DNA from 2 places in the Paenibacillus sp. 1-8 genome. Region 1 is predicted to be linked to the other one. Evidence: riboswitches for the same ligand, from Rfam matches in the RefSeq annotation. Region 1 holds a riboswitch; the other holds the start of a gene.

The links. Region 1 has a riboswitch for glycine ahead of gcvT (glycine cleavage system aminomethyltransferase GcvT). Riboswitches for the same ligand answer to the same signal wherever they lie in the genome.
Region 2: another riboswitch for glycine. It lies ahead of AC0WRU_RS18980 (alanine/glycine:cation symporter family protein); the one in region 1 lies ahead of gcvT (glycine cleavage system aminomethyltransferase GcvT).

The regions. Positions count from the first base shown of each region.
Region 1 covers NZ_CM149995.1:3,965,877-3,973,551, forward strand. The annotation lists gene AC0WRU_RS18165 (50S ribosomal protein L25) at 1-157, opposite strand, end outside; gene pulA (type I pullulanase) at 372-2,873, opposite strand; gene gcvH (glycine cleavage system protein GcvH) at 3,397-3,792, opposite strand; glycine riboswitch at 4,092-4,278, shown strand; glycine riboswitch at 4,279-4,375, shown strand; gene gcvT (glycine cleavage system aminomethyltransferase GcvT) at 4,456-5,556, shown strand; gene gcvPA (aminomethyl-transferring glycine dehydrogenase subunit GcvPA) at 5,676-7,031, shown strand; gene gcvPB (aminomethyl-transferring glycine dehydrogenase subunit GcvPB) at 7,094-7,675, shown strand, end outside.
Region 2 covers NZ_CM149995.1:4,140,393-4,148,067, reverse strand. The annotation lists gene AC0WRU_RS18995 (beta-glucoside-specific PTS transporter subunit IIABC) at 1-229, opposite strand, end outside; gene licT (BglG family transcription antiterminator LicT) at 466-1,314, opposite strand; gene AC0WRU_RS18985 (LacI family DNA-binding transcriptional regulator) at 1,549-2,520, opposite strand; glycine riboswitch at 2,934-3,010, shown strand; glycine riboswitch at 3,028-3,122, shown strand; gene AC0WRU_RS18980 (alanine/glycine:cation symporter family protein) at 3,282-4,700, shown strand; gene AC0WRU_RS18975 (radical SAM protein) at 4,911-6,266, opposite strand; partial or broken gene AC0WRU_RS18970 (NADH-dependent alcohol dehydrogenase) at 6,389-6,514, opposite strand; gene AC0WRU_RS18965 (carbohydrate ABC transporter permease) at 6,551-7,378, opposite strand; gene AC0WRU_RS18960 (carbohydrate ABC transporter permease) at 7,401-7,675, opposite strand, start outside.

The sequences.
Region 1 (7,675 bases):
ATTCCTTGGCATCGACATGTACAGGGGTTCCTTCAAGCTCAGAGCCGTAAATCACAGCTGGAATCCGTCCTTTTAACCTCAATCCACGAAGTGCCGAACCCTTCTTCTCTGTTCTCGGCTGGGCGGTCAGTTGAATACTTCCTCCATTAGAACTCATGATATACAACCTCCTTCAGGTACCTTACAAATGATTATTCCTCAAGAATCTTGCCTGTTTACCAGTCGTACTACAAGGTATAAGCCAGCAAGCTGGCAAAACCAAACAAGTCCATAATTTTATATTACCCCTTTTTTCTGAAACTGACACACGTTTGCATAAAAAAATAGCATTTCTCGAAATCATCGAAAAATGCTATCTCTGAAAAATAAAGCTATCCTGCTCGGTTGTCGTTGACCAGCAGCAAATATTCTTCTCTGCCACTATGAATCAATACCTGCATCACAGATCGGTTCAGGTCTACATCAATATACCGATCAGCCTCAATATCCTTGGCATCCCACTGATTGAGGCGGACGATGTAGCCGATACGCCGCACATGAGGAGCCACTTGAATACGCGCTACTGCGCGACCGTCATCCAATTCACTCAATTCTACATGTCCGTCCCGCCATCCAGTGCCCCATACCCATACATTCCAGCCGGAATATTGTCGATCCGTACGCTCGTAAATCAACTCAATGGTGCGATACAACGCCGCTTCTTCGTAGTGACCTGCGATTTCTTGGTCTGTTCCCTCATCCGAACCTTCCAATCCGTTCTCCGCCAGCTCGCTAGTCTGGTCCTGTCCGGTCAAAAAGGATGGCTGAGCGGGTTCCTCCTGATCATACAGTACCATCATCGACCAGCGCGAAACGGTCACACGATGGCCTGCTACTTCATACCGTATCTCATTTCCAGCCCCGTGAGCATCCACAACGACATGCCATCGATCCGATTCCGCAGGCAGCAGTATCGTCTGCTCCGTATCCGAGCCGTTATAAATCACCACAATCTGATTCCATGCATCGCCGTTAGCATGGTGCCTCAATGCAAAAGCTACCACATGCCCGCTGCTGTGCAGCACTTCCATATGCTGCTCCACCAGCTCTCGGTGATCCATCCGGAATGCCGGATGACTGCGCCGTAAAGCGATTAACCCCTGATAGTAATTAAATACGGGGCGAAATCTTGCCTTGTTCTCCCAGCGAATAGCATTCACCACATCCACACTACGGTAGCTATTATGGTCTCCATATTTGGAGCGCAACAGTTCATCACCTGCATGGATAAAGGGAATACCCTGGGAGGTCAGCACCATGCCGTTTGCCAGCAAGGATTTGCGTACGGTTTCATCCTCCAGCAATTCATGCTCATTCACGTCCCGGTACGGGTCTGCTTCCGCCACGGCTTGTTCGGCCGTTCTCCCATCCTGCGGCTGACCCTGCTCCCATTGTGGAAAACCACAGCGCTCCCGCAAATTCCGCACTGTCAAAATTTTATCCCACAGATTGAGATTATCGTGAGCCGTGACATAATTGACGGTCTCCGAAGGTTGAGCCGTAAAATCATGAATAGCTCCAAATGCACCTTTAAGCACCAGTTCCTCCTGATCCCATGCCCCCGTGGCAAAGCCACTTGCGGTACCATCACTGTCACCCTTAATAGCAGAACGGTAGTTGTCATTGAAGACGGCAAAGCCTTTGTCCCGTTGTGTTCCTTTTAACGTAAGCAGAGGCTGCGGGGATTCTCCCCCCGTCCAAGGCTCTCCATAGATAAGCAGATCGGGACGAACCTCAGAGCGAAGCTCCTGTGTAAGCTGCTCCACAGTCGGCGTATCAATCAGTGCCATCAGATCAAAACGGAAGCCGTCTATATGATATTCTTCTGCCCAATAGCGCAGTGAATCCTTGATATACTTGCGAACCATGGGGCGTTCGCTGGCCACCTCATTGCCCACACCCGAGCCGTTGGAAAGCTTCCCATGCTCATCCGTACGGTAATAGTAACCCGGTACAACAGGGTCGAACGGCCCTTTTTCCACCGAGAAAGTATGGTTGTACACGACGTCCATAATGACACCGATGCCAGCAGTATGCAGGGATTGCACCAGCAGCTTCAACTCCCGTATACGTGCCTCCGGGTCAGCCGGATTGGAAGAATAAGATCCCTCCGGCACATTATAGTGCTGGGGATCATAGCCCCAGTTATATTCCGTACCCTGTCCCGCAAAATCATTTACCGTATGGAAATCAGCTACCGGAAGCAGATGGACATGTGTAATGCCCAGCTCCAGCAAATGATCCAGTCCGATGCTGTTGCCCCCCGAATCTTTTAGTCCCGTATACGTAAAGGCTGCAAACTGTCCTTGTGCGGCAGATAAGCCTTTTTCTCCAGTATTAAAATGTGTATCCATTGAAAAATCACGCACATGAAGCTCATATATAATGGCATCCGTAGCCCGGGCAAGTGTGGGTCCAGTATCCTCTTTCCATCCGTCCGGATGGGTTTGAGCCAAATCAACGATTGCCGTGCGCTGTCCATTAGCTGATACCGCTGTCGCATAAGGGTCGGCGGCATAATGAAGTGTACGGTCTGCCCATTCCAGCCTGTACATGTAATAATACTTGTTCCAGTCGCCTTCCAGCTCTACGGACCATACACCACGCTCATCACGGCTCATCGGAAATTCCCGGCCACCGCTATGGTCCTGAACGTTACCTTCCTGATCGTACAATCCAGCGTTGTCATACAGCGCTACATGAACCTGCTTCGCAGTCGGTGCCCATACTTTAAACATGCTGCCCGCAGGCGTATAAGTAAGACCCAAATCATCGCCTTCATATGTGGGATATGTTGTGTGCTCAAGCTCCTTGAGTTGATTGAAATCAGACATTCCTGTTCACCACCCATTTCTGTACATCGGCTTTCAGCCTCTGTTCATCCATCATTTATGATGTTTACGACTTGTCAATATACCTCAGGATTTCACAGAAATCCTTACCTACTAGGCTATCAAAATAAGACAAGCTTGAAAAGTCGGATGATTTCAAATACGGATGCTGCTTTCATTTCACACGCACACTCCATTTTATGACAAAACTATGAACAGGCTACAGCAGCAGCCCTCCAAGCACCCTAAATAATTCCCTTTATCCCTTCACATGCATGTTAAAAACCGCCAAAAAATCAGGATAGCCCAAATTGCTGGTAGGCTCATCGAGCAGCAGGAGCGGAGCATCATAGGTACAATTTATGTACGAAATCCATCCTCTAAACAAAAGGAAAACACGTAATTACGCTCGCAAAAAAGACAGCAAAAAATAGCCGCTATGCCAATTCATCGCGACTATTTTTATACAAAATCAAGCGGACAAACACCGCCCTTATTCAGTTATTTAATCTACTTTGCCCCATTATTACTCATTGGCAGTCAACTGCTCGTACTGATCCGCAGACAGCAGCTTGCTTAGTGCTTCCTCCAGATCTTCCCCAATCTTCACTTCGATCATCCAGCCTTTTTCGTAGGGAGATTCGTTCACCAGCTCAGGCGTACTTTCCAACGCTTCATTCACCTTCAACACCGTTCCCGTTACTGGAGCGAACAAGTCGGATACTGTCTTTACCGATTCAATAGTACCAATTTCCGTCCCCTGCTCAATCGCTGCTCCCTCCCCAGGCAGCTCCACAAAAACGATATCGCCCAGTTGATGCTGTGCAAAGTCCGTAATACCGATTCGTACCGTTCCATCCTTTGTACGCTGAACCCATTCATGTTCTTCCGTGTACCACAATTGCTGCTTCACTTCACTCATCCTGCTCCGCCTCGCTTTCATATGGATTACATCGTTTCCCTACCCGTCTATGACAGGTTAAGATTATGACAACTAGAACTATCATGTCAATAATACTAACAAAAATATTTCTCATTACTCCATATATCTTTCTAACTAAAAATACGACAGATTATAACAAACGCTTACATATCCTTATTTATGAATAAAATGTTTTTAATAATATTTTTCATGACATTTTTGTTGACATTTCAAATAAATTTGCGTATTAATGGGTTATAACAAGTGCTTTTGGCAACACCCGATAATTGGAAACGCGGATGAACGTGGAGGGAGAGACTGCCAACACTCGCATCGCTGTTGCCACCTGTAAAACAAGGCAGCAAGCGAGTCGGATCAAGCTGTTACCGGCAGGACCGGATGACGTATAGCTGATCAGAGGCAGCGCCGAAGGAGTAAACCTGCACCGCAGGTGAATCTCTCAGGCAAAAGGACCTCTGCCGGACGCATCTCTGGAGAGCATTCGCTATACAGGCGGATCACCCAAGGGGAAACCCGGTACACGCCGGGGTAACTCTCAGGTATCAAGGACAGAGCTGAAAAAAAGTGTGTGGACTGCCGTTCATACGTTTTTTTCGGCCTGTCTTTTTTGTTTAGCCGATCACACCGGATAGGAGTGGAAAAATGACTAATTTGCGAAAAACGCCACTGCATTCATCCTACAGCACGCTGTCGGGGGTTCGTTGCATTGATTTTGGCGGCTGGGAGCTGCCTGTACAGTTCAGTGGCATTCAAAAGGAACACGAGGCCGTCCGGCAACGTGCGGGATTATTCGATGTATCGCATATGGGTGAATTCTTGATCGAGGGCCAGGAAGCCGAAGCATTTCTGCAACAGGTGACGACGAACGATGTCAGCCAATTGGAGCCGGGCAAGGCCCAATATTCACTCCTGTGTTACCCGGATGGAGGTGTAGTAGACGACCTGCTTGTCTACTACAAAGGGCCGGAGCGTTACATGCTTGTTGTGAATGCCTCCAACATCGATAAGGATTGGGATTGGCTGCTTCGCCATGCGCCTGCATCCGTTCATCTGGAAAACGTATCAGATGCGGTGGCACTGCTGGCGTTGCAAGGACCTGAGGCTGCGCGTATTGCCGCAGCCGTGACAGACACGGACATTACAAAGCTGGCCTCCTTCCGATTCAGCGAGGATGTGCAATTGTTCGGAGCAAAAGCGCTCGTCTCCCGCACCGGATACACGGGGGAAGACGGCTTTGAATTTTATGTGCCTGCTGCGAATGCACCGGCAGTGTGGGACGGATTGCTTCGCATCGGTGAGCCGTATGGTCTGGTTCCCGCTGGACTTGGAGCCCGGGATACACTGCGCTTCGAGGCGCGGCTGCCGCTGTACGGACAGGAGCTGTCCGCCACGATTTCACCGCTGGAAGCTGGTTTAGGCTTCTTCGTCAAGCTGAATAAGGGAGATTTTATCGGCAGAGAGGCTCTGCAACGCCAGAAAGAACAAGGCATTCCGCGCAAGCTGATCGGGCTGGAAATGCTTGACCGTGGCATCCCGCGTGCTCATTACCCCGTGTTCGCGGAAGGACAGCAAATCGGCGAGGTCACAACTGGAACCCAATCGCCCACCTTAAAACGTAATCTGGGTTTGGCTCTGGTGGACAGCCGCTTCAGTTCCCTATCCACGTCGCTGGAGGTCGAGATTCGTGGCAAGCGCCTGCGCGCCGAGGTGGTAGCAGCACCCTTTTATAAACGTCCACACTGATTTAAACGCTCGTCTTACTATAACTATCGTGATCCGTTACTAACCGCTGCCCAGTTGGCAATCATTTATTAATCGTTTTACGTTTTTACGATCTTGTTGGTTGAAAGGAGCCAGACCCAATGAAACAGCATCGTTATCTTCCTATGACCGAGCAGGATCAAGCTGAAATGCTGCGCGTGGTCGGCGCATCGTCCATCGACGATTTATTCAGCGATATTCCTGAGGTGATCCGGTATAAGGGGGAGCTGCCCCTGTCTTCTCAGTTAGACGAAAGAGCCTTAACCCGCCACTTATCAGGACTGGCCGGGCAAAATGCCAATACAGACACGCACGCCAGCTTTCTCGGCGCAGGGATTTACGATCATCATATTCCATCCGTCATCCAGCATATCACTTCACGCTCGGAATTTTATACAGCCTACACCCCCTATCAGCCAGAGGTAAGCCAGGGCGAGCTGCAAGCCATCTTCGAATTTCAATCGTATATATGCGAATTAACAGGCATGGCTGTAGCCAATGCCAGCATGTACGACGGAGCGACTGCGCTGGCAGAAGCAGGCTCATTGGCTGCCGCTGCCACCCGCCGCAAGCAGCTTATCGTATCGCGGACCGTCCATCCGGAGGCACGTCAGGTGTTGGCGGCCTATGCACGCGGGCTGGATTTGGATGTCGTGGAGATCGACTGTGCAGATGGTGTAACTGACGTGAAGGCATTAACGGCGGCCATATCAGAGCAGACGGCGGCAGTTTTGGTCCAAAGCCCTAATTTTTTCGGGGCCGTGGAAAATCTGAAGCCGATGGCTGACCTGATCCATGCCCACAAGGGTCTTATGGTTGTCAGCGCCAATCCGCTGGCGCTGGGCCTGCTGGAAGCGCCCGGTAAGCAGGGCGCGGATATTGTCGTAGGAGACGCGCAGCCGCTCGGCATCTCCTCCTCCCTCGGTGGCCCAACCTGTGGTTACTTTGCCGTTTCTCAGGCGCATATGCGCCGTATCCCCGGACGTATAGTGGGCCAGACCACAGATCGCAACGGTAAACGCGGCTTCGTGCTGACCTTGCAGGCACGGGAGCAGCATATCCGCCGGGAAAAGGCCACCTCTAACATATGCTCCAATCAGGCGTTGCTCGCCTTATCCGCCTCTGTGTATTTGTCCGTCATGGGTCGACAGGGCATCGCGGAGGTAGCCGAGCTAAACTTGCACAAAAGCCGTTACGCATTGGAGAAACTACTCGGCTTGAAGGGCGTGACTGCCTCCTTTACTGCACCCACCTTTAACGAGTTTGCCCTGCGGTTACCTGAGGGTACCGATATGAATAAACTGCAAGCCGGACTGCTTGCTGCCGGATTTATCGGCGGCTACGATTTAGGGCGGGATTATGAGGAATATGCAGGTCACATGCTGATTGCCGTGACAGAGCAACGAACAAAGGAAGAGATCGACCAATTCGTGCACACCTTGGGGGGATTGCTATGACATACACTACCGGACTAGATCAGGGTACACCGAATCCAGAAGTCGAATCCAGTCGAAACCAGATGAAAGAGCATGATCAGGCGCTCATTTTTGAATTGAGCAGACCGGGCCGTATCGCCTATTCTCTGCCCGAATGCGATGTTCCCCGCCGTCCGGTGGCAGAGCTTTTGCCGGATTATGCGCAGCGCAGCGAGCCTGCGGCATTGCCCGAGGTATACGAAGTAGACGTTATTCGACATTATACCGCCCTGTCACGGCGCAATTTTGGCGTGGACAACGGATTTTATCCGCTCGGCTCCTGTACGATGAAATATAACCCCAAGGTAAACGAGGATGTCGCCCGTTATGCAGGCTTCGCCAAAATCCATCCGTACCAGCCAGAGGACAGCATCCAGGGAGCCATGGCGCTACTCCATACGCTTCAAAACGATCTGGCCGCGTTAACCGGCATGGATGCCGTCACCCTTCAGCCCGCTGCGGGCGCCCATGGCGAATGGACCGGGCTGATGATGATCCGCTCCTACCACGAAGCACGTGGTGAGCGGCGAACCAAGGTGCTCGTGCCGGATTCCTCGCACGGAACGAACCCCGCCAGCGCCGCTGTGGCAGGCTTCGAAACGATCACCCTCCCCTCCACACCGCAG
Region 2 (7,675 bases), 170 kb from region 1:
TCATATGTTCGAATACTTGACCTACATTGTTGCCGATAACAACTTGAAACTGGCCGCTGCTTTCAACCACCGTAATGACACCGGGCGTTGCTTCCAATGCAGCTTTGTCTGCTTTTGTACGATCCTTTAATTTAAATCTCAAGCGTGTAGCGCAATGGAATACCGAATTGACATTCTCTTCGCCGCCAACGAGGGTCACTATTTTTTTGGATAGCTCTTTATCACTCATGTTCAGAACTCCTTATAGGTTATTCTTGGTATGGATAGGATTTACCGTTTACAAGGTTAAAAAGATGCGCCGGCGTGCAATTTTTTAACCTTATAAACAAGAAAAACCTAAACTCGTAGCGAAAGGGACACGTCCTCTCCTTAAAGAAGAACGTCCGATTTCGCCATCAGTTTAGGTTTTGCCTGCCTTACCAGTCACAATCCTTATACGATGAAATTATGAAGTTTACTTGCCTGTTACTCCGTGATATTATTTCGCTCCGTCACTCGATGAATATGAATGGTCAGATACACATATTCGTCCTTGCTTAAATATTGGTCGTATGTTTTTTCCAAATACTCATTGATTTTTTGCGCACAGGCGAAAGCTTCGGTATACGTCTGCTTCACCTGGTTGTACAAAAATTCTTCGCCGCTGTGAATGACCTCTTTACGAATCACCCGCATCGCAAAATATTGCAAATGTGTCAAAAATCTCGAATAGCTAAAGGAGGACTCATCCAGCACAATACCGTAATGATACGTAATAATATTCAATATATGCTGAACGATTTCCGTCATTTTTAGCGTAGATTTCATTTCGTTACCGTCGATTCGAGCGTTCACCATATGCAATGCGATAAATCCCGCTTCGTCTTCGCCCAGCTTTACTCCGAGCGTATCTTCAATTTTTTGCAGAGCATCCAGCCCAACCTCAAATTCTTTCTTGTAAAAGCGTTTAATATCGTACAGCATCGCGTTTTGGAGCGCCAGCCCCTTTTCTTGCCGCTGTATGGCAAAATGAATATGATCGGTCAGCGTTAAATAAATATTGTCGCTTAATTCTGTATCCAGCACTTGCGTTGCATGGGTCACAATTTCATTAACGACCTCCAGATGGGATACGGGAATATCGTTCAGCAGCTCCGTTAATTTGGCTGTGAACTCGTTTTCATTTAATATGAAGATTTTATCTATTTTATGATCATCGACTTGGTCGCCAGCCACCTTTTTGAAGGAAATGCCTCTTCCCATTACGATGACCTCTTTGCCTTTATCATTTTTAGTCAACAGGACGTTGTTATTGAGCACCTTCTCAATAATCATTGAAGTTCCCCCCTCCCATCCTTTACCAATAAAAAATGCCCAAGCACAATTCAACACTATTGTTAGCAATAGCACTCAATTGAACTCAGGCATTGCCCGCATCACCGGTCACAATCCTTCGATATAGTGCTATTGTAGCACAAAAAAAAGCGATTTCAACATATTTTATTCTTATTCGACAAAAAACATTACAAACACAGGTCCTTTCGCCTAACCCCTCAGTTAAGCGTTACTCTATGTAGTCGTGCGTTCAATGAGGCTGTATTGCAGGGGGTGCAGCTCCATTTGGTGACCTACGAGCTGAGGGGAAAGCATGTAAAAAGCATTTTGTGCCTGAGCTGCAATCGGGTTCTGGATGGTCGTAATGCCCATAGTATGCGCAAGTTCCGTATTATCAAACCCGACAATCGCCAGATCTTCCGGCACGTTCAGCAGTTGTCTACGGGCTTCGCAGATGATACCAACCGCCACATAATCGTTGGAGCATAGAATAGCCTGTGGGAATTCGTCCCGATACTGTAACAAATCACGCACCACCTGTTCACCGTCACGGATGTTATAGATGGAAGAATAATTCCAATGCTGCAATACAGGAAGATTGTGCTGCTCCATAATATACGCATAGGCTCGTTGTCTGCTGTGGGTGTTGATACTGCGTGGGCGGCCAAAGGCATTGGCTATACGAGTATAGCCTTTTTGTATCAAGTGTTTTAGCGCTAGCATATATCCTTCATACTGGTCCATGGCGACGGAGCGAATATCGGTATGATCCATTCGTTGCCATGACACAATCGGGCCATACTTGCAATAAGTGCTTAACAAATCGGTATCATTTACACAGGAAATGATAACTAACGCATCAACTCTTTTTCTTTTCAGATCTTCGAAGGCCAGAAGCTCTTTCTTCTTGTCTTCTCCGGAAGTATAAATAATCGTTTGAAATTCGTACTGGCCCGCCACCTCTACAAAGCTGTTCAGAAATGCGAGAACAATTTCATTAATGGTTGAAGTGATAATGCCAATTTGAAGGGTCTGACCTTTGGATAAGGAAATGGCGTTCCGGTTGGGAACGTAATCCAGCTCCTGCATGATTTTTAAAATTTTGCTTCTTGTTTCCTGGCTCACATGGGGGGAATTGTTTAACACTCTGGATACCGTAGCTTTGGAAAAGCCAGCCAGTTTGGCAATTTGATCAAGATTCGACATGATGCTTCTCCTCACATAAGAAAAATACTTGATATGAAACGCGTTACAACGCTTAGGATGCTTATGAGGGCATTACGTCCATTTTATATCATCTGTCAATGCATTTCAAAAAAACAGTTCTTATGATGTGGTATTATTCTGGAAATACTTGCGATATCGTAAAGCTAAGCTTTAGGCCGTTTCCATGCCTCCCTCACTTGGCGTGTGAACACTCTCGATACTTGAAAGGTGTCTCTGATCTGAACATAGGGCAGATGATATCTGGTTGTACTTTTGCCACGATTGAGGAGATTTTGCTGACAATCTAAATATTGGAAAACGACTTTAAACAGCCTTGAAACGACTTCACAAATTTTTCACTTGTAAAAAGCTGAAAGTTTTCTGTATAATAAAAAACAATTTCATATGTCTGGTTGATGTTTGCGGGAGATGGAACGTAAGTTCCGACCGAAGGGGCAAAACTCTCAGGTGCTTGGGCTGATAACAGCAACAAGCGGGACCGTAAACGGACAGAACTCTGGAGAGACCCTTAATTGGGCGCCGAAGGTGCACCGCAGATATCATCTGCTTAAACTCTCAGGCAAAAGGACAGAGACGCGAATAACCTGTGACAGGGTATGCCCTAGGCTTTTTTATGAGCTGTTAGTGGCTGAATTCTGCACAAGATGGTTGTATTTTTTCGTGCCTTTAACCTCTCCAGGAGTCGAATCAGCGGATTTGACTCTTTTTTGTTTTTTAATATGCTGGAGGAGCGGGTTGAAATGAATTTGGTACATGTATTAGAAACGATTAGCAGTTGGATATGGGGTGCCCCTCTGATCATTCTCGTCATGGGAACAGGTCTGTGGCTGACCATACGTTTGAAAATGTTGCAGGTCTTTTGCCTGCCTCTGGCGATCAAGCTGATCGGCAAGGCCCCGAATGAAGGTAGCGGGGATGTCAGCAGCTTTGCGGCCCTGAGTACGGCGCTGGCGGCTACAGTAGGTACAGGAAGTATTGTCGGCGTCGCGACAGCGATAAAACTGGGCGGACCGGGTGCCCTGTTCTGGATGGTTGTTGCAGCCTTTTTCGGGATGGCGACGAAATATGCGGAAGGTGTGCTTGCGGTAAAATACCGGGTGAAGGATCGGAATGGACAATTTTCCGGCGGCCCGATGTATTATATTGAAAAAGGGCTTGGACGCCGCTTTAAACCACTGGCGATGCTGTTCGCCTTTTCCGGAATGCTGGTGGCGTTGTTCGGGATTGGAACATTTCCGCAGGTCAAAGCGATTGTATCCTCGACCGAAAACAGCTTTGGTGTTCCGCCGATTGTAACGGCATTGATCATTGCTACCCTTACGGGACTCGTTACCATTGGAGGGCTCAAAAGCATTGCCAAGGTATCGACCAAAGTCGTTCCCTTCAAAACAGGCTTGTACGTGCTGATCTGTATGATCGTACTGATTCGGTTCGCCGATCAGATTCCTGCCGCACTCGCGCTTGTGCTGCATTCGGCATTTTCCACGACATCTGCGACGGGTGGATTTGCCGGGGCTACAATTATGCTGGCGATGCGCAGCGGGGTAGCCAGAGGGATTTTTGCCAATGAGGCCGGATTGGGAAGCGCACCGATTGCAGCCGCAGCCGCCAAAACCAAATGGCCTGCGGAGCAGGGGTTGATTTCCATGACAGGTGTCTTTATAGATACGATGATTATTTGCGTGATGACCGGGTTGACGTTGCTGGTTAGCGGCGTATGGAGCGGTCCTACCGATGCGGGCTTGATGACGCAGCAAGCTTTCTCCAGCGCATTCCCGCTTGGTGCGGAACTGCTCACAATCATTCTGATTATGTTCGCGTTCACCACCATGCTTGGCTGGAACTACTATGGAGAACGTTGTGTTGAATATTTGCTGGGTGTCAAATGGATTAAGCCGTACCGTTATCTGTTCATTGCACTGGTTGCCGGAGGTGCGTTTATTAAGCTGGATGCGATCTGGTTACTGGCAGATATCTTTAACGCCATGATGGCCTTCCCGAACTTGATTGCACTGCTTGGCTTGTCGGGAATTGTAGTTGCTGAGACCCGTACCTATATGGATTCCCTGTATCCCAACAAGAAAAAGGGAATACTCGCAGGTGCCAGTGCAGGAGCAGCCATAGACATAGAAGAAAAAGGACAAACAGTCAGCTCGTAAAGAAACAACGAAAAGGGAGTGTCCCTCAGCCATTACAGGCTGGGAGGGCACTCCCTTTTTACGTTATAGAGCAGGATGAAGCTGGGGGATGCTCTATAGATATGTGTACTTAGCTTACTTTAGGATTAGCTCAAATTGCCGGGTACAGATTTGGACAGACGGCCAGTTGTAATCGCTGTAGGTCGTACAGCAGGACGAATAATCTTCATGTTATTTCACCTCCTCCGATTGGGATTGCAGCCACAGCGTACGCAAGGTTCGCTTGATCTGCCGTTTTTCATAGGAGCAAGGGCGGTTCCCTGTGCGCATCCGGTACAGGGGGCAATGATTCCCCTGACAGGCAGGTCGGAAAAAGCAGGCTTGGCACTTTGCGTCCGTTTCTTCACCTGAAGTGGTCCACAGTGCCATTTTATCGAGATCCAGCTCCATGCTCCCGTCCCCGTGAATCTGGCCCAACTGATTGTTTTCCTGATCTATGGCGACTGAGCATTTGTACAGCTTTCCGTCTGATCCGACAATCAGGGAATTGGGCTTGGCTGCATAGCATATGGCTCCTGTAGGGAGCAGGATATCCGAGATAAAGGAGCTGACAGTCAATCCCTGTGCAATGGCTGCTTCGTTAAACTCCCATATTTTACGGTCTTTCGTACGGTCGTCGCATACGGACAAATTCAGATCATTTTCGCCCCCCATACAGCCGACAGGCCGGAAAAATACTTTAAATCGGGGATCATCTGCAAACCATTCCGTAAGCTGCGGGATAAAGTCAGTGACGGCCTCCAGGTTACTGTTATCGAAGTTAACGCGCAAATTAATCTCAAACGGTCGTTGTACGTCTTTTAAAGAAAGAAGATTATCGACGATACGACGGAATGTACCGCCTCCGCCATGCAGCCCGCGTCGTGCATCGTGGACTTCCTCGCTGCCGTCCAGCGTAACCATGAATCGTTCCACACGCCAGTCCAACAGCTGCTCAAATCGTTCACGGGACAAATAGTAGCCGTTCGTCGAGATTTCTGCGCCATAGAGGACACCATGCTGGTCGCAGGAGCGAATAAAGGATTGAGATAGTTGCTCTATAACGTGCGGGGCCAGTAATGGCTCACCCCCGTGCCAGCTAATCGTGAGCTGCTGGAGCTTGCCAATTTGAGCTTGCTGCTGAATATAGGCTTCCAGTCCGGACACAACGTGATTCTTCATCGTCGCTCTCGGGAAGGATTCGTAGCAATAGAAGCAACGGAAGTTGCAGGCTTCGGTAGCGAGCAATACCAGATGCATACTATTCTGCTGCTGCACAGACTGATGTAATTCCTCTGCTTGTTTTAGCTCATCGGTTGCAGCATTGACCAGAAAGCCATGCTGTAGAAGCTGCTCCTGCAAGGAAAGGCTGCTTTCAGGCACAGGGTCATCCGGTCTGGCGTCGAGCAAGGCCACTACCTGCTGATTTTCCTCTGGCCCAAATACCGCGAGGGCTCCTGTATAGCTGTTGAACAGCATAAGCCCGCCATCATCCACTGCGGTTCGCGCATTAAAACGCGAAGGCTTCCATTGCACGTTCTGTGTCATGAATTCGTTACACATCCTTTGTAGTTGTAAATATTGTTCTGTGCTGATTTGTTCACCAGTCCGAAATGACAACTCTACAATGATGCCTTTTAGATGAAGGACTGGCAATGACACTCATCACGTTCCTCCAGCAGCTTAGGCGCAGTTTCAATGACGGTTTGCAGTACGGAAAAGCATATGCGGTCTTGCAAAGGGGTATTTTTGACATTGTGAAAATAGTGTTCAAACACGTGGCTCATCATATGATTTTCTCCAAAAATTAATTTGGTGGGATTCAAGTAAATCTAATCTTTGACCGCTCCGGCGGCAAGATCGGAAATAAACTGGCGGCTAATGAAAAGAAACAAAATGATAAGCGGCAGTACAGCCAGCAGGGTACCGGCAATGACCATCGCATAATCTGTATTGTAAATCCCGTTCAATTGGGACAGCGCAATCTGGAGCGTAAATTTGCGCGCATCGGTTAATACAATTAACGGCCATAAATAATCATTCCATGCTCCTATGAAGGTGAATGCGCCGAGAAAAGCGAACGCAGGACGTAGAATCGGGAGCGCCACATTCCAATACAACCGAAAAAGGCTGCATCCGTCCATCCGCCCTGCATCCAGCAGTTCCGTTGGAATGGATTCCTCCGCATACTGGCGTATCCAGAAGATACCGAAGGCATTCACCATCCCCGGAATGATCAGCGCTTTGAACGTACCTACCCATCCAAAGGTAGCCATCATGACAAAGGAGGGGACAAGCGACAGTTGGGAAGGGACCATCATCGTAGCCAGCAGGATGATGAATAATGCTTTTTTGCCCGGAAAATCAAATTTGGCAAATGCAAAACCGGCCAGTGAATCGAAAAACAGCACCAACAGGGTAACGGAGCTTGCTACAAAAAGCGTATTAAAAAAGGCTCCGGCAAAATCAATCTGCTGCAATACTCTCGTCACATTGCTCCAGAAGTGGCTTCCAAACCACAACTGTGGTGGAAAACGATAGATGTCCGAAGTGGTACGGCTAGCCATGACGATAAGCCAGTAAAAAGGAAACATCGACAGGATCATTCCCGCCAACAGCCCGGTATATAAAATAACGGATTTTACACGTGCCTGCATCATGCTGTAAACCCCCTTCCTGCCGTTATTTTTTGCCTTGTACGAGTTTCCAGTTCACGATGGAGAACAGGGCAATAATGAGGAACATGCCCCATCCGACGGCTGCACCATATCCAAAATAGTTGTTAATGAACGATTCACGATACAGATACAACACAATGGTCATGCCACTTGCTCCGGCACCACCGTCATTACCGACCAGCACCTGCGGCTCGGTGAACAACTGCATTCCGCCAATGGTGGACGTAATCACGGTAAACAGGATGACCGGACGCAGCATGGGAATGGTGATGCGGAAGA